Regions from separate parts of the Clostridium zhoujianii genome, predicted to be linked through region 4. Evidence: riboswitches for the same ligand, from Rfam matches in the RefSeq annotation. Region 4 holds a riboswitch; each other region holds the start of a gene.
The links. Region 4 has a riboswitch for S-adenosylmethionine ahead of ACSYT2_RS17350 (amidohydrolase). Riboswitches for the same ligand answer to the same signal wherever they lie in the genome.

Region 1 (6,070 bases), on a different contig from region 4:
TTCTAGGATTCCATACCCCTGTTCCAATAAATATAGATTTATATCCATCATTGAATAAATCATCTAGAGTTATTACCGGTCCAATTAAAGTGTTAGGTCTTATCATAACACCACTATCTAATAGATTTTCTTCAATCTTATCTATTAAAGAGTTTGATAATCTATATTCAGGTATCCCATACCTTAATACTCCACCAATTTTTTCATGAGCATCAAATAAAGTAACTTTATATCCCTTCTGAGATAAAATAAAGGCTATTGTTATACCAGCAGGACCACTACCAATTATAGCAATTCTGTTTTTTGTCTTATCTACTTTTTCAATTTTTAATTCATTAAAGTACTGCTCTGATATTTCCTGTTCTATTTCATGGAATCTTATTGGTTCTCCTTTTATACCCTTTATACAAAATCCTCTGCATTGGTCTTCATGGGGACATACTATTGAACATACTAAAGATAAGGGATTATTTTTAAATAACATTTCACCAGCTTCTTTAATTTTACCCTCCTTATAAAGTGTAATAACTTCTGGAATAGGTGTACTTATAGGACAATGCTGTTTGCATCTAGCATTCTTACATACTAAACATCTATTTGCTTCTTCTAACCTTAACATATTGTTCTCCTTCCTTCTTATGTTTTGTCTACTGTTGTTTATTACATAATATTAAATCACCTGTAAAAAAACAAGCTATTATTTAACTAAAGAACCCGCATGCTAATAATAGCATGCGGTTTTTCTATTTAATCTCTTTTAATACTTATAATATTACCTTTACCTACCTATCTAAATACCTTATTTGCATTTAGTATACTATTCTTATCAAAAGCCTCTTTAATCTTACTCATATACAGAATATTAGCTTCATTCGTTACCTTCCTAAAGAACTCTTTTTTATTAAGACCAACTCCATGTTCCCCTGATGGTAGTCCTCTCAACTCATAGCTCTTCATATATAATTCTTCTAATAGCTCATGAGACTTCTTCTTCCATTCACTTTCCTCAATTCCGTTCCTTACAACGCATAAATGAACATTCCCATCTCCTGCATGTCCAAAGCTAACTACCTCTATCCCATACTTCTCTTCTATTTCTTTTGTATACTCTACAAAAGTAGCTATGTTATTTATAGGAACTACTATATCTATAGGTTCTTCCTCTGAAACAGCCTCAACAGCTGTAACTAATGCCCCTCTTATGCTCCATGCTCTATTAATATCCTCTTCCTCTTCTAGTAATATAAAATCTAAGGCTCCATTTTCTATAACTACCTTTTCTACCTTTTTATAACTTGAGTTTATCTCTAACTCATCTCCATCAAAAGTTAGTAGTAAAAATGTATTACCTTTATCGCATGGAAATTTGATTTTTAAGTAATCCTCTGCTTTATTTATTGCTCTTCTTTCAATAAATTCTATAGCTGTTGGATTTGCATTTTCTTTTATTACCTTTATGACAGAATTAATACCATCTTTTAATGTCTTAAATGGAACTATTGCACTTACACTATTTTTAGGTTTAGGAATAATCTTTAATATTGCTTTAGTTATTATCCCTAATGTTCCTTCTGAACCTACAAATAAATCTTTTAAATCCAAACCAGAACTATTTTTTATTGTTTCTGATCCTAGATTTAATACTGTTCCATCTGCTAAAACTACCTCTAACATTCTTACATAATCTCTAGTTACTCCATATTTAACTGCTCTCATTCCACCAGCATTTGTGCTTATATTACCACCAATAGTAGCCTTCTTCTCTCCTGGATCTGGAGGGTAGAACAATCCTCTTTCCTCTACATATAATTGCACATCCCGTAGAAGTACTCCTGGCTCTACTGTTACAGTAAAGTTTTCTTCATCTATATTCAATATGTTATTCATTTTTGATAAATCTAATATTATCCCTCTTTCAGTTGGAACTGTTGCTCCTACTAAACCAGTGCCAGCTCCTCTTGGTGTTACATGAATTAAATTATCATTTGCATATTTCAATATATCAGAAACTTCTTTTGTGGATATTGGAAATACTAAAATATCAGCCTCACCAAAATCTCTTTTCAGACCATCAGTCAAATATTTCTTATTTATTTCTTTTCCTACTACAATACGATTTTTATCATTAATTATTTCTATAATATCTTTATTACTCATAGTCCTACCCCCAATATTACCTAATTTCTAAATTCCTATTTCCATGCCTTTACATACCATTCTGGCTTATCAAACTCTTTATATTTTCCGCCCTCTATAATATCCTTATATTCTTTTGATTCAACTGCATCTTTTAAATCTTTACCTAACTCAGTATCTAAGTCTGCTGTTCTTACAGCAATAATATTTTTATAGTTCTCTGATAACTTTTCAATTGCTAATGCTTCCTTATAATCAAATCCTGATGCATATGCAAAGTTTCCAGGTACAGTTGCAACATCTACACTATCAAGACTTCTTGGTAGCTGAGCCCCCTCTAACTCTACAAATTCTATATCCTTCTTATTAACAGAAATATCTTTTAAACTTGCCTTTGTTTCGTCTATTCCTTCTTTAATTTCTATTAATCCATTTTCTTTTAATAATCTTAATGCTCTTGCTAAGTTTGAAACATCATCCGGTACAGCAATCTTTGCCTTATTAGGTAAATCTTCTAATGATTTATATTTGTTTGAAAAGACTCCCATACTTAAAGTTGGCACTGTAATAACTGGACTTAACTCTAAGTTATTATCAGCTGTAAATTTATTTAAATATTCTGTATGCTGCATTAAATTTACATCAATTTCTTTCTCACTTAAAGAATTATCTGGTTGAATATAATCAGTAAACTCTCTTATTGTTATCTTATATCCCTTCGCTTCTAACCGCGGTGCTATTGCCTCAGTAATCATATCCCCATATGGTCCTGGGCAAACCCCGATAGTTATATTCTTTACATCTACTTTTTTATCATTTACCTTTCCACAACCTACAAGCCCAAATCCTACTACTCCTAAAATTAATACTGATACAATTTGTTTTACTTTTTTCATTTTTAATGCCCCCTATTTATTATTATCTAAAAGTGTTTTTTTATAATAAAAAATGCACTAGAGAATAAACCTCTAGCGCATATGATATACTTGCCCATGAATTCACCCTCTTATCTTCTAGCCTAAAGGCTACAGGAATTAGCACCATTCCTTTTTAGTAAATGAACTAAAAAATCGGTTGCTGGGTTTCATCGGGCCAGTCCCTCCACCACTCTTGATAAGTTATTATTTAATTTGTATTTATAGTATAATCTTACTTTTTTGTTATGTCAATACTTTTTAGTATTGATTATCATTTAATATTAATTCTTATTTTATACACCATATATAACTTTATTTTATAGTATTTTTCCTCTTATTTTTACCTACTTCTATAAAATAAAAATGCACTAGAGAATATTTCTCTAGTGCACAAAGTTATAATCGTACTCTATTAAATACTCTCTTATCTTCTAATCTGAAAAGATTACAGGAATTAGCACCATCACTTTATAATAAATGAATTACAAAGTTGGTTGCTGGGTTTCATTGGGCCAGTCCCTCCACCACTCTTGATAAAATTTATTTATTTTTAAACCTAATTATTATTCTTTACATAATTAAGTCTTCCGCCAGCTCTAATTACTTCAATTTCCTTTTCTGTTAAATCTACTGCTACTTCAACTTCTATGCCCTTAGTTAAGTTCTTAACCTTAACAGTACCATTTTCTAAAGCTGATTGAATATCTTCCATTAATAAATCATCTATTAAATCAATATTATTATAATCTGCTTCATTTTTAAATTCCATAGGAATTATTCCATTATTAATTAAGTTAGCTTTATGAATTCTAGCAAATGATTTAGCAACAACTGCTTTAACCCCTAAGTATAAAGGTGCTAACGCTGCATGTTCTCTTGAAGAACCTTGTCCGTAGTTATCTCCTGCTATTATAAATCCACCATTGTACTCCTTAGCTCTCTTAGGGAATTCTGTATCTACTGTGTTAAAGCAGAATTCTGCAAGATAAGGAATATTTGATCTAAATGGTAATAACTTAGCATTAGATGGCATTATATGATCAGTTGTTATATTATCCTCAACTTTAATTAATACCTTACCTTCAACTTTTTCACCTAATTCATCATTTACTGGAAATGGCTTTATATTTGGTCCTCTTACAACTTCAACTTCAGCATTTGTTGGTGCTGGTGCTAAAATCATAGAATCATCTATTAAGAATCTTTCTGGCATATCAATTGTTAAATCTACATCCATTTCTCTTGGATCTGTTAAGACTCCAGTTATAGCTGAAACTGCTGCTGTCTCTGGACTTACTAAGTATACTTGTGCAGATAATGTTCCACTTCTTCCAAAGAAGTTTCTATTAAATGTTCTAAGTGAAACTGCATCTGTTGAAGGTGCTTGACCCATACCAATACAAGGTCCACATGAATTTTCAAGTATTCTTGCTCCAGCGCTTATTATATCTGCTAATGCTCCATTTCTAGCAAGCATCTCCATAACTTGTCTTGAACCTGGTGCTATTACTAAACTTACATTAGGATTAACCTTATTACCCTTAAGAATCTTAGCAACTTTCATTAAATCTTCGTATGAAGAATTAGTACAACTACCTATAGCAACTTGGTCAACTTTAATCTTACCAAATTCCTCAACTGTTTTTATATTATCTGGGCTATGAGGCCCAGCTGCTGATGGTGCTAACTCATCTAAATTAATAACTACTTCTTCATCATAAACTGCATCTGCATCAGGCTTAAATTCGATCCAATCTTCTTCTCTTCCTTGTGCTTTAAAATACTCTAATGTTCTTTCATCACTTGGGAATATTGAAGTAGTCGCTCCAAGTTCTGCTCCCATATTAGTTATAGTAGCTCTCTGTGGAACTGAAAGAGATTTAACACCTTCTCCAGCATATTCAAAGACCTTTCCTACTCCACCCTTTACTGTTAGCTTTCTTAAAACTTCAAGAATAATATCTTTAGATGCTACCATCTTATTTAGCTTACCAATTAAATTAACCTTAACTACTTTAGGAGTGTTTATATTATAAGCACCACCACCCATAGCTAACGCTACATCTAGACCACCAGCACCCATTGCTAACATACCTACTCCACCTGCTGTTGGAGTATGGCTATCAGATCCAGTTAATGTTTCTCCTGGTGTAGCGAATCTTTCTAAAAATACTTGATGACATATCCCATTACCTGGCTTTGAGAAGTGTACTCCATACTTAGATGCTACTGTTTGAATAAATTTATGGTCATCAGCATTTTCAAAACCTTGTTGTAGCATATTATGATCAACGAAAGCCACTGATCTTTTTGTTTTAACTCTATCAATGCCCATAGCTTCAAGTTGAAGATAAGCCATTGTTCCTGTTGAATCTTGAGTTAATGTTTGGTCAATTTTAATAGCAATTGGTTCTCCAACCTTTAATTCGCCTTCAACAATATGACTTTTTAAAATTTTATAAACTAAATTATCGCCCATTTTCTTTCCCCCTGTATTTTTATTGCTTTTATTGCTTTTATTTAGAGATTAGTACTGTTTTCATTTTCTAATCTTTTATACTCTTTATATAATGCAACTACCTCTTTATCAAATAAAGTTCTCTTTAATCTTACTGAAGTAGAACGTACCAATTCTAGTATTCCATTTGCTTCTTCATTAGTAAGCTCTATATTATATTCCTCGAATTTATTTACTATTGCTGCCCTACCTGAATGCTTCCCTATAACAATTTGTCTTTCTAACCCAACAACACTTGGATCAAAAGCTTCATAGTTCTTAGGATTCTTAATAGCTCCATCAGCATGTATTCCTGATTCATGAGCGAACATATTAGTTCCAACTATAGCTTTCCAAATAGGAAGCTCTCTACCTGATGCTCTTGATACATATTTAGATATTTCCCTAAACATTGTAGTATCCATGTCCACATCTAGTCCATATACAAACTTAAGAGCCATTGCAACCTCTTCTAATGCTGCATTTCCTGCTCTTTCACCTAATCCATTTACTGTTACCC
Region 2 (6,070 bases), on a different contig from region 4:
GATATGATGATTTTAGATCAGGGAATAATTAAATTTAGTAGTGATTTAGATAGCTTCATAAAGGATATAGATCATATAAATGTACATATTAAAAGAGTTAATGAAATTACAGATTTAATTAATAATATATCTGAACAGACTAATTTATTGGCTTTAAATGCAGCGATTGAAGCAGCTAGAGCAGGAGAAGCTGGTAATGGCTTTGCTGTAGTAGCAGATGATATAAGAGTTTTGGCTGAGAAGAGTAAAGAGTCATCTAAAAATATATATAATATTTTGAATGAGTTAATGAATAGAATTAAAGGAGTAGTTATTGGAAGCGAGGCTATAAAATCAGAAATTAAATTTCAGAGGAAAAGTGTAGATATAGCCTTAACATCATTTAAAGGAATATCAGATTCAGTTAATGGAATAACACCTAAGATAATAGAGATAAAAGAGGCTTTTGATAATATAATTGGTAGTAGGGATATAATAATAAATACTATTGAAGTAATAGCATCATCATCTGAGGAGATTTCAGCAGCGACTGAAGAGGTAACAGCATCAGCAATAAATCTTAGTCAAACTAGTGATGCAGTGGAAGTAAGTTCAAAACTTTTATTAGGAAAATCAACAGATTTAATGGAGCAAGTTAAAATATTTAAGGTTAAATAGAAGTGGAATTAGCTATATAACTAAGGAATTTATATAAAATAAAAAGTGGTTTTAAAGAACTATTTTTTATTTTATAAATATATTGATTTTTTTGGTAATACCAGTATATAATATGAGTATGGTAAGCAGATGTGGCGGAATTGGCAGACGCACTAGACTTAGGATCTAGCGCCTTTGGCGTGGGGGTTCGACTCCCTTCATCTGCACCAATATGCGGAAGTGGCTCAATGGTAGAGCGCCACCTTGCCAAGGTGGATGTTGCGGGTTCGAGTCCCGTCTTCCGCTCCATAATATGCAGGTATCGTATATCGGTAATACTCCAGCCTTCCAAGCTGGAAAGGTGGGTTCGATTCCCACTACCTGCTCCAATAAAAAAAGTAGCTCATATAGAGCTACTTTTTTGTTATATCCAACTATAATTAAACGAATTAATTATAGTTGGTAGTATAGAAATAATAAATAAATAGAATAATATTAATATATATTTTGAATGAGTTTTTGAATTTGTATATTTTCAAGGATTTCCTCAGTATAAAGAGTACCTCCCATAATAGCTAGTACAATATCATCCTTTTTATATCCCTCTTTAAATATTTTAATATTACGAGTAATCCTTTTTAAGGTGTTCAAAGATACATTTAGTATTACTCCAAGTTCTTTAAAGGAATAATAATCTTTAGGTAAGATTTCATAAAGTTTATTTTGTAGTTGAATTTTATATTTTATATCTACTTCAATAGAGTGATGGGGTCCGTCTTTACCACGGTGATGTTTTTCGCAAAGATATTTATAATTTAGTTCTATATCGAATCCACCTTCACACCTATGAACAATATGATGAATATCAGCTTTTTCATTACAAATTTCACAAAAGAACAATAAGTTACCCCCTTTATTTTTATGTATTTATTATATAGTAAATTATTTGCTAATTCAATTTGATAAATAAGCCAGAAAAATATTCTGAATATTGATTCACTTAACCATTTGGCAATACCTTGTTAAATTGTAGAAAAGTATTGAAAAAAGGTTATAATATACTATATAATATATTATATAGTAGAAAGAAGGGTGATAAGGATGAGGCAAAGTTATAATTCCTTTAAATATTGGGAAAATCTTATAAGCGAGAACAAGACAATAAGAGGACATATGTTTATGCAGAATCCACCAAAGGATAAATCACTTTATATTCATACTCTTATTTTTAGTAAGAACAATGGTATAGATAATATTTATGCGTATTTTCCAGATGTAAAAGCTCTTCTTGGATATATTCAATATTCATTTTTACAAGAGGCCTTTTATAAATGGATTTATGGGAAGAATAGGATAGTAACAAAGATCCCATCGGAACCTGTAGATAAAATAATACATGGTGGATTAGTAAAGGGTAAGATAACAAAAGAAGAGGCTAACTTAATGTTGGGTTATTATAGAAGATTAACGAGGATGTGGGATATACCTAAAGATAGGGTTATTTCTGAGTTAATGAAATTTGCACGAGACTTTAATAAAACTTGGGTGGGTGACAATAAAGAATTCCTATATATTAAGATATTTAAAAACACTGAAGATTTAGGAAGGTTTGTACTAGACTCAACTATGATGACAAGTAATTCAGATGAATTTGAAAGAAAAACAGGTGTGAGCATCGATGAGTGGAAGATAATCTGTAAAGGTGCAGTAAAAAACAAACATTTAGGAGAAAAACTCCAAAAAGTTCTTCAAAAAAATTTAACAGAAGTAATATAAAAAATGTATTATAGCATCTTGACTTATAAAAATCACGGTGCTATAATACAAAATGTATTAGGCGTTATTAGCTCAGTTGGTAGAGCACCTGACTCTTAATCAGGGTGTCCCGGGTTCGAATCCCTGATGACGCACCAAAAAGGAATCTTATAAAGATTCCTTTTTTTATTGCTCTGAAATATTTGGTATAGGTGGATTAATTATATCCGTTGACACAGTATTTTAGGGATGTTACAATATGCTATGTTAAAAAAGAATAGTTCTTATCAAGAGTGGTGGAGGGACTGGCCCTATGAAACCCAGCAACCAAAAATATTCATTAATTTTTATGGTGCTAAATCCTGCAGGTGCGTCCTGATAGATAAGTTAGTTTGTTATATAAGCTTCTGAATCTATCAGAAGCTTTATTTTATATTCTAAACAGAGGAGAAGTTATGTAATGAAAGAAAAGGGGAAGGTATGGGCATTACTGCCTTTATTAGTATTCATATTAGTATACCTAGGAACATCTATTGTAGCTAAGGATTTTTATGCTATATCAGTAATTGTTCCATTTTTAATAGCAGCTATGGTTGCACTAATAATGAATAGAAAAGTTAAATTTGAGGATAAAATACAAACATTCTGTAAGGGGGCAGGTAATGCTGATGTAATATTAATGATATTAATATTCATATTAGCAGGCGCTTTTGCAGAGGTAGCAAAGTCAATGGGAGCTGTGGATTCAACAGTTAATTTTGGATTATCAGTACTACCTACTAGCGTTATAGTGCCAGGAATATTTGTTATTGCATGTTTTATAGCATTATCAGTAGGTACCTCCATGGGGACTATAGTTGCTTTAGTACCAATAGCAATGGGGATATCTGAAAAAACAGGTATAGCAATTGCCATAGTTGTAGGTGCAGTGGTAAGTGGGGCAATGTTTGGGGATAATCTATCTATTATTTCAGACACAACTATCGCAGCAACAAGAACACAAGGTTGTGAGATGAGGGACAAGTTTAAAATGAACTTTAAAATAGTTCTACCAGCAGCAATAGCAACAGCTCTATGTTTTATGTTTATAACAAGAGGCACAATTATCCCAGAAATGGGCAATTATGAATATAGTTTTGTAAAGATACTTCCATATATAGGGGTGCTTATAACAGCTTTAGCAGGAGTAAATGTAATTTTTGTGTTAATGGGAGGAGTAGTTTTAGCAAGTATTATTGGATTATCATATGGATCATTTGATTTAGTTGGTTTATTTAATAGCATATCAACAGGGATATCTGGAATGAGTGAGCTTATAATTATTTCATTAATAATTGCAGGTACTGTGGAATTGATTAAAAATAATGGTGGAATAGACTTTATACTAAGTAAGGGCTTAAGTAGCTTCAAAACAAGAAGAGGAGCAGAATTTGGAATTGCTACTTTAGTTAGTTTAGTAGATATATGTACGGCTAACAACACTATTGCAATAGTTACAGTAGGTCCAATAGCTAAAAATATTTCTGATGAATTTGAGCTAGAACCGAAGAGGATTGCAGGGATAATGGATATGTTTGCCTGCGTATTCCAAGGATTAATACCATATGGAGCACAATTAATTTCAGCTTCTGGATTAGCTATGATTTCACCTTTTGCTATAATGCAATATTTAATATACCCATATTTAATGGCAGTATGTGCAATAGTATCTATATTTATTTACTGGGAAAAAAATAAAGATAGAAATAAAATAGTTAAATAACATTGCTATACTAATGTTTAACTATGTCATAAAATAATAAAAAGGGTCCTTATCTTTCGTAAAAGGCTACATCTCCTAGAGATGGTAGAACTGAAAAGAAAGAGAAGGACCATTTTTATAGAATATATTACAAATAGTTTTCAGCATAACTTACGTAAAATTGTAATAAATTTATTTGTACAATAGACAAATACTTTGAGAGGAAATTCCATGTCCTTCTCCAGTAAAGCCAAGACCTTCTTCTGTAGTTGCTTTAACATTAATTTGATCAATATCTATATTTAGAGCTTTAGATATATTTTCCCTCATTGTAGGGATGTGATTAGCCATTTTGGGTTTTTGTGCAATTATTGTTGAATCGATATTTGAAATTTTATATCCATTTTCATATAATAATTTTCCAACTTCTTTTAGTAGTTCAATACTAGAAATTCCCTTATAACGCTCATCTGTATCAGGAAAATGTTTTCCGATATCCCCTAGGGCTGAAGCTCCTAGTAATGAATCCATTATTGCATGTAATAAAACATCGGCATCAGAATGACCAAGAAGACCAAGTTCATAAGGAATATTCACTCCTCCAATAATAAGGTCCCTATCAGCCACAAGACGATGTACATCATAGCCAAGTCCAATACGCATATTATCACCTCATGTTTTTTCTTAATATTTTATCATAGTTTATAGTGATTATATACTTATTGAACCTTTTTTACTAGGGAGTTTACTTCATTAGTCTTATTATTAGAATTAAATAATCTTCTAAACTGCTTACTAAATGAGCTGAAAAAATATAGGAAATAGTAATTGATATAATTAATTCTTTTACGGGTAAAGATGAAATCTACATAAACAAGATTTTTTTTCATAATAGACCTCTCTTTCAATAATAATACTCTTATTAAAATATATTTGAAGAACATTAGATATATACGAAACATGTAAAGGTTTTTATATGATATAATACAATGTATGTTAAGATTAATTATTTGTTAATATGGCGATGTATGTCATATTAAGATAAAGAAAGGATGATTTAGGTGGGAGAATTTCAAAAGAATAGATATATTTTCTCTAGCACACCGGCCATATTAGATGTTAGTGAAAATGCTAGAAGACTAAGAGAGAAACAAATATCAATTATGGTTAAAGAACTTTTTTTATACAAGATTTTATTAAAGGATTTAGTTGGACATTTTCCAAATTATAAAGATAGAAATTTAATATTGAATATAGCCTATTATATAAAAGATGATGTGGATATATTTGATAGAATACAAAAAAGAAGAGAGCTACCTATAGCTTTTATAGCAAGAAAAACAAAAATCTCCAGGGCCTTTTTGGAAATATGGCAAGATTATATAATTACCTATGTATTAATTTTATCTAATCCAAATTATAAATATATCCAAGATTATTTAAGGGTTGAATTTAAGGATAATACTAATGAAATTACTCAACCTAGGAGTAATACAGGGGATATTTATAGAGGTATAGTATTAAAAGCAAATAGAAGGAGTACTATAATACTTACTAGTGCAGGTGAATTTATAAAGGTTAAGAGTAATGATACAGAAGTTGGAAAAGAGTTGGAGGCTGGGGAGAAGAAAGGTATAAGACACTACAAGTTACAAATTGCTATTGCTGCTGTCTTGATAATTTTTACTGCCTTTGGAGTTTATAAGGAATATACAAAAGTCGTTAGAACTGTAGTTATACAAACATCATCACAAGTTAAATTAGAACTTAATAGATTTAATAAGGTAATATATTCAAATTCTCCATCGGAGAAAGGTAGGGATATGTTAAATTATGCTGAACCTATGGATGAAGATATAGATAAGGTACTAAAGAAGTGCGTAGAATATGCCAAGAAGAATGATATGGTCCCACAGGATGGTATAGTAGTAACTATAA
Region 3 (6,070 bases), on a different contig from region 4:
GTCATAAGATTCCTGAGATGTGCGCCAAGCTTACTATATTCAACCTACATAACATAAACGGGATTTGCAACAGCTTCTAGGGATGTCGGGCTTCATTTACACATTGTGGCAGAAGATGGCTGAGATAGAATGAGCTTAACCCACCTGCGAGACGCAGGTCTGAATATATAAGCAAACGGCATGTTGGGAAACAAATTGTATTTAAATACCTCAATTTACATTGAGGTATTTTTTATTTATGCACTAAGTTTCTCGTATTTGTAAACTCGTTGCTTTCGTTCATATCTACGAGATAGATGATGCTGATACTTATATATATGCTTGTCCAAATCTTGGGATAAAGCTACCATAAACTTATTAGTAGGAGGAAGGAAAAGGAGTAAAAAATTAATAAGTCTTTTTCTTCTACGTATTTGTTTTGACAAATCTTTCATGTTCAATTTCATCACCTCATTTTACAAAATAAGTAAATTTTCTCACAAGACTATTATAACATCTCATAATAAAATGTAAAAATATTTCATAACACAAAAAGTGACAATATTTGGTAAAAATGATAAATTACTGTGTGATTAGAAAGGTGAATAACGAAATTTCACAGGGTAAATATACATAAACTAAGGAAAAAAGACGAATAATTTATTCTCTAGTATATATAAGTTAAAAAACAAAATAATATCTATAGGGATGTAAAGGTTGATAATATACCAAAATATATGTAAAATAAATTAAAGATATATAATGACTAATAAAGTAGTAAAATAGACTATAGATAAACAAAGGAGATATTACAATGGATGTAGATGCAATGAAAATAGAAGAAGTAGTAGAACATATAAATATGCTTTATAAAAAAAGCCAAGAAGAGGGCTTATCAGATAAAGAGAAAGAACTTCAACAAAAGTTAAGAAGAAGATATATAGATAATGTTAAGCGTAATTTCAGAGGTCAGTTAGAGGGTATTGAGTTAAAAAATAAGAAATAAAGGGTGATGGGATTTGTCAGTAACAGTTGATAAACTAATAAAGGATTTTGATCTTGAAGTCCTTATGGAAGGAAACCAAGGTGTAAGTATATCTGTTAATGATATTAATAGACCTGGATTACAGCTAGCAGGTTTTTATAATTATTTTACACCTGATCGTCTTCAGGTGATTGGTAAAGCAGAATGGAGCTTTTTAGATGATATGCAAAGTGAGCTTAGAAAAAAGAGGTTAAACAAGTATTTTACATTTGATATGAATTGCATAATTATTGCAAGAGATTTGGAACCTCATGAGGAGTTAATGAATGCTGCTAGGAAGAAAAAGGTTTGGGTTTTAAGAAGTAAGCTAGTAACAACTAAGCTTATAAGTAAAATTACAATGTATCTATCAGACAAGCTAGCACCAGAAACACGTTTGCATGGGGTCTTAGTAGACGTTTACGGTATTGGTATACTTATAACTGGTGAAAGTGGTATAGGTAAGAGTGAAACAGCTCTAGAGCTTATTAAGAGAGGTCATAGGCTAGTGACAGATGATGCTGTAGATATAAAGGAAATAGATGGAGAGCTTATAGGTTCTTCTCCTAATATAACAATAGGTATGTTAGAAGTAAGAGGAATAGGCATAATTGATGTTTCAGCATTATATGGACTAAGTTCAGTTGAACAGCAAAAAAATGTAACACTTGTAATGCATTTTGAGCATTGGAAGGATGATAATGATTATGATAGGTTAGGAATTAACTATGAATATATGAATATATTAGGAGTTGATGTTAGAAAATTAACGGTTCCAGTAAGACCTGGTCGTAATATAGCTGTTATAATTGAAGCAGCAGCAGTTAATTATAGACATTCATTAATGTCTAATGTATCAGCTGTAGATATTATAGAAGGAAGAATAAGTGCAGTAAGCGATAGATAAAGTGATTATTAGCTTCAGGTGGAGTTTTCTTAAAAGGATGATTACTTCATCGGAAGCATAGAAAAACCAATACCCTCAAGGGGCGCCAGTCCAGGCGGGTGGCAGTGATTAGCTCTCACTTGTAGAAGATGGGAGTATTAGCAATGGGTGCCAGGGGATAAAGTAATAGGATAAAATTAGATTTAACCATAACTAATCCCTTCTAATACTGATTTATTGTGAAAGAATGTATTAGAAGGGATTAGCATAGGATAAACTATTTATATACACTAAGGAGGCTATATTTATGAACAAAGAAGATTTTAATGCGTGGGATAAGTATGATGAAGAAGGAATAAAGAAGATTTTTGCTTTTAATGATGGATATAAGAAATTTATGTCTGATTGTAAAACTGAGAGGGAATGTGTAAAGGAAACAATTAGAATAGCTGAGGCTAAAGGATATAGAGATTTAGAGGAAGTTATTAAAAATGGTGAAAGTCTTAATGCTGGAGATAAGGTTTATGCTAACAATATGGATAAAGCTATTGCACTATTCCATATTGGAGAAAAGCCATTAGAAGAAGGGCTTAAGATATTAGGAGCACATATAGATTCACCTAGATTAGATTTAAAGCAAAATCCACTTTATGAAGACACTGATTTAGCTTTATTAGATACTCATTACTATGGTGGAATTAAAAAATATCAATGGGTTACACTTCCACTTGCTATTCATGGTGTAGTAGTTAAGAAGGATGGAACTAAGATTGATGTAGTAATTGGGGAAGATGATAATGATCCTGTAGTTGGAGTATCAGATCTTTTAGTTCACTTAGCACAAACACAACAAGAGAAAAAAGGTAATAAGGTTGTAGAAGGTGAAGATCTTAATGTACTTGTAGGAAGTATGCCTCTTAAAGGTGAAGAAAAGAATAGAGTTAAAGCTAACATACTTAGACTATTAAAAGAAAAGTATGATTTTGAAGAGGATGATTTCATATCAGCAGAGTTAGAAATTGTTCCAGCAGGAAAGGCTAGAGATTACGGAATAGATAGAAGTATGGTTATGGCATATGGACATGATGATAGAGTTTGTTCATATACATCACTTATGGCTTTATTAGATATAGAAAAGATAGATAAGACCTGTGTATGTCTGTTAGTTGATAAAGAAGAAATAGGTAGTGTTGGAGCTACTGGAATGGAATCTAAGTTCTTTGAGAATACTGTTGCAGAAGTTATGGACAGAGTAGGAGATTACTCAGAAATAAAATTAAGAAGAGCCCTTAAGAATTCAAAGATGTTATCATCAGATGTAAGTGCTGCTTTTGATCCAAACTATCCATCAGTTATGGAAAAGAAAAATTCAGCTTACTTTGGTAAGGGGATGGTATTTAATAAGTACACTGGTGCTAGAGGTAAGTCTGGCTGTAATGATGCTAATGCAGAATATATGGCAGAACTTAGAAGAATTATGGAAAAGCATGATGTTACATTCCAAACAGCTGAACTTGGGAAGGTAGATCAAGGAGGCGGTGGAACAATCGCTTATATCCTTGCACAATACAATATGGAAGTAATTGACTGTGGTGTAGCTCTTCATAATATGCATGCTCCATGGGAAATAGCTAGTAAGGTTGATATTTATGAAACTATGAGAGGATATTATGCATTCCTTTTAGAAGCATAGTATAAAAAGCAGACTAAATAAAGTGGTCTGCTTTTCTTTGTTGTAAAATATTCCTAGAAACTATTGACATAAAAATACAGAGATGTTATTGTTTATTCAGATAAAAAAATAAAAGTTCTTATCAAGAGTGGTGGAGGGACTGGCCCTATGAAACCCAGCAACCAATATTTTTGTTCATATACAAGGATATACGGTGCTAATTCCTGTAGCTGTAAAAGGCTAGTAGATGAGAGGGTAATTCATAGAGTATGTTTATTCGTGCACTAGAGATTTATTCTCTAGTGCACTATTTTTTTATCAAATAATATAAGGTGCTTTCATAAAAGAAAGGTAAAAGGGAATCAAGTTAAAATCTTGAGCAGCACCCACTACTGTATATCTGACGAAAGTCTATTATCCACTGTTATCATAATGGGAAGGAAGATAAGTAGAATGAAGATAAGCCAGGAAACCTGCCTTATATAAAAAATAAATCTTTGGGATGAAGATTAAGGAGGGGTCAAAATGACAAAAACAACTATTATTGGATATCCTAGAATAGGGGTACAAAGAGAACTGAAATTTGCAGTGGAGAAGTACTTTAAGGAAAGTATTTCTGAAAGGGAACTTCGAGAAATTGCAAAAAGATTAAGAGAAGAGTATTGGATTACTCAAAAAGAAAATGGAATAGATATCATACCATCAAATGATTTTTCCTTTTATGATAATTTCCTAGATACAGCTTTTCTTTTAAATGTAATACCTAAAAGGTATAAGAGATTAAAAGAAACTAAGCTTGAAACATATTTTGCTATGGCTAGGGGATATCAAAAGAATAATAGGGATGTTAAAGCATTGCCTATGAAGAAGTGGTTTAATACAAATTATCATTACATTGTCCCAGAACTAGAAGAAGATGCAGAGTTAAAGATAAATGATGATAAACCCTTTGAATTATTCAAAGAAGCTAATAAGTTAGGTATTAAAAGTAAACCAACAATAATTGGACCATTTACATTTATAAAATTAGTTAATATAAAAGGTGATAAGAATATATCTGACTGGAAAGAGAAGCTAGTAGAAGTCTATAAAAATATACTGTTTAAGTTTAATGAGATAGGTTTGGAATATTTACAAATAGATGAACCAATATTAGTTACAGATTTAACAGAGGATGATATTAAATTATTTAATGATATATACACAAATCTTTTAGAAAAAGAGCGAAATTATAAATTAATCTTACAAACTTACTTTGGAGATGTGAGAGATATTTATACAGATTTATTAAATCATAAGTTTGATGGAATTGCTTTAGATTTTGTAGAAGGATTCAAGAACATTGAATTAATTAAGAATCATGGTTTTCCAAAGGATAAACTATTAATTGCTGGTGTAGTAAATGGGAAAAATATATGGAGAAATAATTATGAACAAAGTATATCCTTAATAGAAGAACTTAGAGGATATATACCAGAAGAAAAATTAATCTTAGGAACATCATGCTCTTTACTTCATGTACCTTATACTATTAAAAAAGAAAACTTATTAGAAGAAGAGTATAAAGAAACATTAGCTTTTGCAGAGGAAAAACTAGAGGAACTTAATGAGTTAAGAGAGTTGATTAATGATAAAAACTATAAAGAAAATATAAAATTTATAAATAATCGAAATATAATTCAAAGAAAAAAATTTAATCATTTATGCTTTAATGAAAAGATTAGGGAGAGAATTACTTTACTAAAAGAAGAAGATTTTAGGAGGAATGAATCCTTTGAGGAAAGAAGAGAAAGACAAAAAAAAGAGCTTAAATTACCGATTCTTCCAACTACTACTATAGGCTCTTTCCCTCAAACTGAAGATGTAAAGAAAGCAAGAAAGGCCTTTAGAGGTGGGGAAATTACAGAAATAGAGTATGAAGATAAAATAAAAGAAAAAATTAAGGAAATAGTAGAATTCCAAGAGGAGATAAATATTGACGTCTTAGTACATGGTGAATATGAAAGAACAGATATGGTTGAATACTTTGGAAGGCTATTAGATGGATTTATATTTACCTCCAATGGATGGGTTCAATCATATGGAACAAGAGGTGTAAAGCCACCAATAATATTTGGAGATATACAAAGAAGTAGGGATCTGACAGTAAAGTGGAGTAATTATGCACAAGGGTTAACTGATAAACCAGTTAAGGGGATGCTAACAGGACCAATTACTATCTTAAATTGGTCGTTCCCAAGGGAAGATTTAGATTTGAAGAATATAGCATACCAGATTGGTGTGGCAATAGGTGATGAAGTATTAGCCCTGGAAGAAAGCGGAATAAAGATAATACAAATAGATGAGGCTGCATTAAGAGAAAAGCTACCAATAAGAATGAATGATTGGAATAAAGATTATTTAGATTGGGCTATACCAGCTTTTAGGCTAACTAATTCTAGAGTAAAAGCTTCTACATCAATTCATACACATATGTGCTATAGCGAATTTAGTGACATAGTAAAAGCCA
Region 4 (6,070 bases):
CAAGAGCAGAAGTTTCTGACGTTGCTAATGCAATTCTTGATGGAACAGATGCAATAATGTTATCAGGAGAAAGTGCTAATGGAACATATCCAGTAGAAGCTGTTGAAACTATGTCAAGAATCGCAGTTGAAACTGAAAAGCAATTAGACTATGAAGTAGCAGTTTCATATGCTAAAAAACATATTCCTGCAATTGGTGGAGTAATATCAAGAGCTACTTGTAATGCTGCAAGCGAATTACAAGCATCTGCAATCATTACTTCTACTCAAAGTGGTGCTACTGCTAGAAGAATTTCTCAATGTAGACCAGAGTGCCCAATTATTGCAGTAACTCCAGATGAAAAGGTTGCTAAGACTTTAGCATTCTCATGGGGAGTATATCCAATAGTTGCTGACAGAATGGAATCAACTGATGAAATAATGGATAAGTCTGTTGTAATAGCTGAAAAGAATGGATTTGTTAATAAGGGAGAAACTGTAGTAATCGCTGCAGGAGTTCCAGTTGCAAAGGTTGGAGCTACTAACTTAATGAAGATAAGCGTAGTAGAATAATATATTAAAAAAACTCTCGATTAATCGGGAGTTTTTTTCTTTGAAAGAATATAAGTAGAATTATTAACAGAAAGTTTACAAATATATTATTTTATATTAGGATATAATGTATAATATCAATAAAAATAAGCTATAATCTATATATGGAATTGATTGGCAACTGATTCTGTAATTTGCACCCGAAAGGGTGCATTTTTTACGCTCCAGGAAATTATCATCCATATTAAAATTTAGATAACTTTTGAAAATAATTATGTTATTAAAGTTAGTTAAGGGGAGTAAAAAAGAAATATATGTGCCAGCAATATTTTCCTCAAACAAGCTTCAGAAATGCAGATGCGCCAAAAAGTCTTCCCTAATAATCGCTACGACTTTTTTGTGGGAAAATAGAGAATAAATTTCCCTGATTTGTCCAAACTAACTATAAAAGTATAAGGGAGGATGAGTGTAATGACTAAATTAAGTTGTACAGCAAGAAATTGTGTGAATAATGAAGGTGGATTATGTGGAGCTGAATATATAATGATAGAGGGGATAGATTCCACAACCAGTGGGGAGACATATTGTTCTAATTATAGGGAGGAAACTATGGTCAGCCAGATTGCAGCTTTAGGTAATACAAATTACATTGGAGAAGTAATGCAAATGCTATCTTCAATGGGTGAAGTACTTATGAGCCCGGAAGTATGCTGTCATGCAAAACATTGCTTTTATAATGGTAATGGGAAATGTGAAGCAAGGGATATTATGATTATAGGTGATAATCCAACAGAATCAGTAGATACAAGATGTGAAACATTTGTAGAATAATGGAGGACTAAGGCTATTGTTATATGATATAATTTATTGAAGTTAGGAATGTAAAGGGGATTTAAAAGTTGGTAGAAAAGAATAAAGAATATATTTTAGATATAATAGCTCAAGGTTATGAAGGTGAAGGAATAGCTAAGATTGATAGCTATCCTATATTTATAGAAGGTGCATTAACTGGTGAAAGGGTTAAAGTTAAAATAATAAAGGTTAAGAAAAGCTATGCTTATGGAAAGCTTGAAGAAGTATTAGAAAGGGCAGTGGAAAGAGTAGTGCCTAAGTGTCATCATTACAAAAGATGTGGTGGTTGCTCTATCCAACATATGAGTTATAAAAAACAATTAAACTTTAAATTTGAAAGAGTGAAGGATTGTATTTCAAAGATAGGTGGATTATCAGAAGGGTTAGTAAAAGCCCCATTAGGAATGGAAGAACATCCATATAGATATAGAAATAAAGTTCAGCTACCTATTGGAAAAGTAAATGGTGAAGTAGTAATAGGTTTCTATGCACCACGAAGTCATAATATAATAGACTTAGAGAGTTGTTTAATTCAAGATGAGATAGCAGATAAAGTAGCTAGACTTACTAAAGGGTGGATAAAGAAAAACAACATTGAACCAGCAACTTTAGATGGAGAGTTTAATTCAAAAGGATTATTAAGACACATAATGATTCGTAGGGGATTTAAGACTGGTGAAGTAATGGTAGTACTTGTAGTAACTACTAAGGATATTCCAAATTTAAATGAATTTAAGGATTTAATAGTTGAAAATATAGAGGCAATTAAAAGCATAGTTTTAAATGTTAATCCAAAGAATACAAATGTTATATTAGGTGAAGAATGTATTACTTTATATGGTTCAGATACAATACAAGATTACATAGGCCAATTTAAATTTAGCATATCCCCATTATCATTCTTCCAAGTAAATCCTGTGCAAACAGAAGTACTTTATAACAAGGCATTAGAATATGCTGATTTAACAGGTGAAGAAACTGTGTTTGATGCATATTGTGGAACAGGCACTATAACATTATTTTTATCACAAAAAGCTAAGAAGGTCTATGGAGTGGAAATAATAGAAGCTGCTATAAATAATGCAAAAGAAAATGCCAAGTTAAATAATGTAGATAATGCAGAGTTCTTTGTAGGAAAATCAGAAGAGATTATACCAAATCTTATTGAAGAAGGAATAGAAGCAGATGTAATTGTTGTAGATCCACCAAGAAAGGGATGCGATATAAAATTATTAGAGGCTATAGGAAGAACTAAGCCAAAGAAAGTTGTATATGTTTCTTGTGATCCAAGTACATTGGCTAGAGATTTAAAGATATTAGAGGAAAAAGGATATAGAACTGTTGAGGTGCAACCTGTTGACATGTTCCCTCAAACATCACACATAGAATCAGTAGTATTAATGTCAAGATTAAAGTAAGCTCTAGAGAGCAGTATGAAAAAATATGAAAATTGCGGAGGATTATTTGACAAATAATCTAAAGTAATATCTATAGTAAAAAGAACTCCTTATTAGGGAGTTCTTTTTTGTGCATAAAATTAATAAGATATATTTAGAAAAAATATACAAAACTGTATTGACAAGAAAAATAAGGATGTTATAATTAAACCATACAATTCCTAGTAAACATATATGAATTATAAATTAAATAAAAACTTATCAAGAGTGGTGGAGGGACTGGCCCAATGAAACCCAACAACCAGCATTTTTCATTTAAATGTATGGTGTTAATTCCTGCAAAGTAGAGTTTGAGAGATAAGAAAACAGGCACGTACGGTATTTATTACCCTAGGAGGCTATTTTTCTTATAAGAAAAATAGCCTCATTTTACTTGGTAGGATATATTTAAAGTATTTAACATTATGAAAAGCAGAGGAATATTATATAAGAAGTAATTATGAAAGGGTGTAATAGATATGACAACTGAAAGATTACAAATAGTAAAAGATAAATTAGGTGAGGAGCTTAGCAGTATATTTTGCAAGTTGCATCAAAATCCTGAATTATCAAATGAAGAATTTGAAACAACAAGAATTCTAAAAGAGGCTTTAGTAAAAGCTGGAATAAAGGTATTAGATTTACCATTAAGAACTGGTTTGGTAGCAGAGGTAAAGGGCAGAGAGAATGGGCCTATAGTTGCAATTAGATCGGATATAGATGCATTACCAATATCGGAAGAAACAAGTTTATCCTATAAATCTGTAGTGAATGGAAAGATGCATGCTTGTGGACATGATTTTCATGCTACATCAATTTTAGGAGCAGCATATTTATTAAAATTAAGAGAATCGGAGTTGGCAGGAACTGTGAAAATTTTATTTCAACCGGCAGAGGAAACAGCTCATGGAGCAGAACAAGTAATAAATACTGGAGTACTATCAGATGTTCAAGCTATATTTGGATTACACACTTCAAGTGATTTACAAGTAGGAACAATAGGGACAAACATTGGACCATTAACTGCAGCAGTTGATAGATTCGAAATAACTGTATTAGGTGTTGGAGCTCATGCAGCAGAGCCAGAAAGAGGAATAGATCCAATAGTAGTAGCAGCTAATATAATAACATCACTTCAAACTATTATAAGTAGAAATATAAGTGCATTTGATCAAGCACTTATAAGTATTACTCATATAGAGAGTGGGAAGACATGGAATGTAATACCAAAGTCAGCTTATTTAGAAGGAACAGTTCGTACTCTAAATCCTGAAACACGTAAGTTGATAGAAAAAAGAATCAAAGATGTTATCCATGGCATAGCACAATCTTTTGGAGCAGAGATAGAAGTAAAGTGGCATGCAGGACCTCCTGCTACAAATAATACTGAAGAATGGACTAAGATTTCAATGGAGGTTGCTAGTGAAATAGGATATGAAGTTCAAAAGCGCCAAACAGGATTAGGTGGAGAAGATTTTGCTTATTATCAAGAAGAGATACCAGGAACATTTATTTATGTTGGAACTGGTAAATCATATTCTCATCATCATCCTAAATTCCAAGTTGATAAAAGTGCACTAAAAGGTACTTCAGAGTATTTCGCAAAATTAGCTGAAAGAGCTTTATTAGAATTAGATAAAGATAAAAGAGAAAGCTAAAGGAAGGAGGGAAATAGCATGATTGAACTACAAAATGTGGGGAAGGTGTTTAAGAGAAAAGATATAAGTGTAGAAGCCTTAAAGAATGTAAATCTTAAGATTGATAAGGGTGATATATTTGGAGTAATAGGATTTAGTGGAGCGGGAAAAAGCACTTTAATCCGGTTGGTTAATTCATTAGAGGAGCCAAGCTCTGGAAGTGTAATTGTAGCAGATAAAGATTTAAATAAACTATCAACTAAAGAATTAAGGAACCTTAGAAAGCAAATAGGTATGATCTTTCAACATTTTAATTTGCTTAATTCAAAAACTGTTTTTGATAATATTGCTATTCCGCTTAAACTAAATAATACCCCTAAAAGTGAAATAGAAAAAAGAGTTAATGAGTTATTAGAATTTGTAGGACTAGAGAGTAAGGCTAAAAGTTATCCAGATGAATTATCAGGAGGGCAAAAGCAGAGGGTAGGTATAGCTAGAGCTTTAGCTACTAATCCCTTAATACTATTATGTGATGAGGCAACATCTGCACTTGACCCTCAGACTACTGAATCTATTCTAGAACTTCTTAAGAAAATAAACAAGGAATACAATATTACAATTTTGATAATTACCCATGAGATGAACGTAATTAAAGATATATGTAATAAGGTTGCTGTTATAGAGAAGGGAGAAATAATTGAGGAAGGTAGTGTGTTGGAGGTATTTGGAAGACCTAAAGAAGAGACAACAAAGAGTTTTGTTAGAACGGTTATAAAAGATAGTATTCCTAAAAGTATCATTAACTCACTTAGCAGTGAAGAAGGGAATAATAAAGTGTTAAAGCTTGGTTTCGTTGGAACTAATACTAAGGAAGCATTAATATCTGCTATAGCAAAAAGATTTGATGTTGAAACTAATATTTTATTTGCAACAGTTACAGAAATACAAGGAACAGTATTGGGGAATTTAATAGTGCAATTAAGAGGGGAAGAATTTGCAATAGAGTTAGCTTACAAATATTTAAAGGATAGAAATGTAGTAGTGGAGGAGGTATTGATATGGTAACTATAACTAATGAACAAATAGTAAAAGCAATTGTTGAAACCCTTCAAATGCTTAGTTTCTCATTAATAATAGGATCAATAATAGGTATTCCACTTGGTGTAGCTTTAGTTATAACAAGGAAGGATGGAATAATTAAAAATAGATTTATTTTTACTATATTGAGTAATGTAATAAATATAGTTAGATCAGTACCATTTATCATATTATTAGTTGCAATAGTACCATTTACAAGGCTTGTAGTTGGTACATCTATTGGGACAAGTGCAGCAATAGTACCATTAATAGTTTATATTAGCCCATATATCGCTAGATTAGTTGAAAATTCACTTCTTGAGGTAGATGAAGGAATTATTGAAGCCGCAGAAGCTATGGGGGCAACACCACTAGAAATAATAAGATATTTCCTTCTTCCAGAAGCCTTAGGGTCATTAATATTAACTATTACAACTGCAGCTATTGGGCTAATAGGAGCTACTGCCATGGCGGGAACAATAGGAGGGGGAGGAATAGGAGATTTAGCTATTTCTTATGGATACCAAAGATTTGATAC

Region 1: it holds a riboswitch for S-adenosylmethionine, as region 4 does, so the genes downstream of both, ACSYT2_RS16550 (MetQ/NlpA family ABC transporter substrate-binding protein) here and ACSYT2_RS17350 (amidohydrolase) in region 4, are expected to answer to the same signal.
Region 2: it holds a riboswitch for S-adenosylmethionine, as region 4 does, so the genes downstream of both, ACSYT2_RS15510 (Na+/H+ antiporter NhaC family protein) here and ACSYT2_RS17350 (amidohydrolase) in region 4, are expected to answer to the same signal.
Region 3: it holds a riboswitch for S-adenosylmethionine, as region 4 does, so the genes downstream of both, metE (5-methyltetrahydropteroyltriglutamate--homocysteine S-methyltransferase) here and ACSYT2_RS17350 (amidohydrolase) in region 4, are expected to answer to the same signal.

Annotation. Positions count from the first base shown of each region.
Region 1 is NZ_JBPUTF010000004.1:132,193-138,262, reverse strand. It holds gene ACSYT2_RS16560 (NAD(P)-dependent oxidoreductase) at 1-640, opposite strand, end outside; gene ACSYT2_RS16555 (FAD-binding oxidoreductase) at 787-2,157, opposite strand; gene ACSYT2_RS16550 (MetQ/NlpA family ABC transporter substrate-binding protein) at 2,193-3,032, opposite strand; SAM riboswitch class I at 3,140-3,256, opposite strand; SAM riboswitch class I at 3,475-3,593, opposite strand; gene ACSYT2_RS16545 (aconitate hydratase) at 3,610-5,532, opposite strand; gene nifV (homocitrate synthase) at 5,574-6,070, opposite strand, start outside.
Region 2 is NZ_JBPUTF010000003.1:148,075-154,144, forward strand. It holds gene ACSYT2_RS15475 (methyl-accepting chemotaxis protein) at 1-657, shown strand, start outside; tRNA gene ACSYT2_RS15480 (tRNA-Leu) at 783-866, shown strand; tRNA gene ACSYT2_RS15485 (tRNA-Gly) at 871-945, shown strand; tRNA gene ACSYT2_RS15490 (tRNA-Gly) at 952-1,025, shown strand; gene ACSYT2_RS15495 (HNH endonuclease signature motif containing protein) at 1,132-1,536, opposite strand; gene ACSYT2_RS15500 (hypothetical protein) at 1,738-2,412, shown strand; tRNA gene ACSYT2_RS15505 (tRNA-Lys) at 2,474-2,549, shown strand; SAM riboswitch class I at 2,673-2,780, shown strand; gene ACSYT2_RS15510 (Na+/H+ antiporter NhaC family protein) at 2,852-4,153, shown strand; gene ispF (2-C-methyl-D-erythritol 2,4-cyclodiphosphate synthase) at 4,325-4,795, opposite strand; gene ACSYT2_RS15520 (anti-sigma factor domain-containing protein) at 5,194-6,070, shown strand, end outside.
Region 3 is NZ_JBPUTF010000001.1:169,444-175,513, forward strand. It holds RNA gene ssrS (6S RNA) at 7-194, shown strand; gene ACSYT2_RS00865 (DUF896 domain-containing protein) at 794-985, shown strand; gene hprK (HPr(Ser) kinase/phosphatase) at 999-1,910, shown strand; gene ACSYT2_RS00875 (aminopeptidase) at 2,197-3,582, shown strand; SAM riboswitch class I at 3,698-3,815, shown strand; cobalamin riboswitch at 3,875-4,056, shown strand; gene metE (5-methyltetrahydropteroyltriglutamate--homocysteine S-methyltransferase) at 4,087-6,070, shown strand, end outside.
Region 4 is NZ_JBPUTF010000005.1:108,340-114,409, reverse strand. It holds gene pyk (pyruvate kinase) at 1-551, shown strand, start outside; gene ACSYT2_RS17360 (DUF1540 domain-containing protein) at 1,002-1,361, shown strand; gene rlmD (23S rRNA (uracil(1939)-C(5))-methyltransferase RlmD) at 1,430-2,800, shown strand; SAM riboswitch class I at 3,035-3,143, shown strand; gene ACSYT2_RS17350 (amidohydrolase) at 3,298-4,476, shown strand; gene ACSYT2_RS17345 (methionine ABC transporter ATP-binding protein) at 4,495-5,520, shown strand; gene ACSYT2_RS17340 (methionine ABC transporter permease) at 5,514-6,070, shown strand, end outside.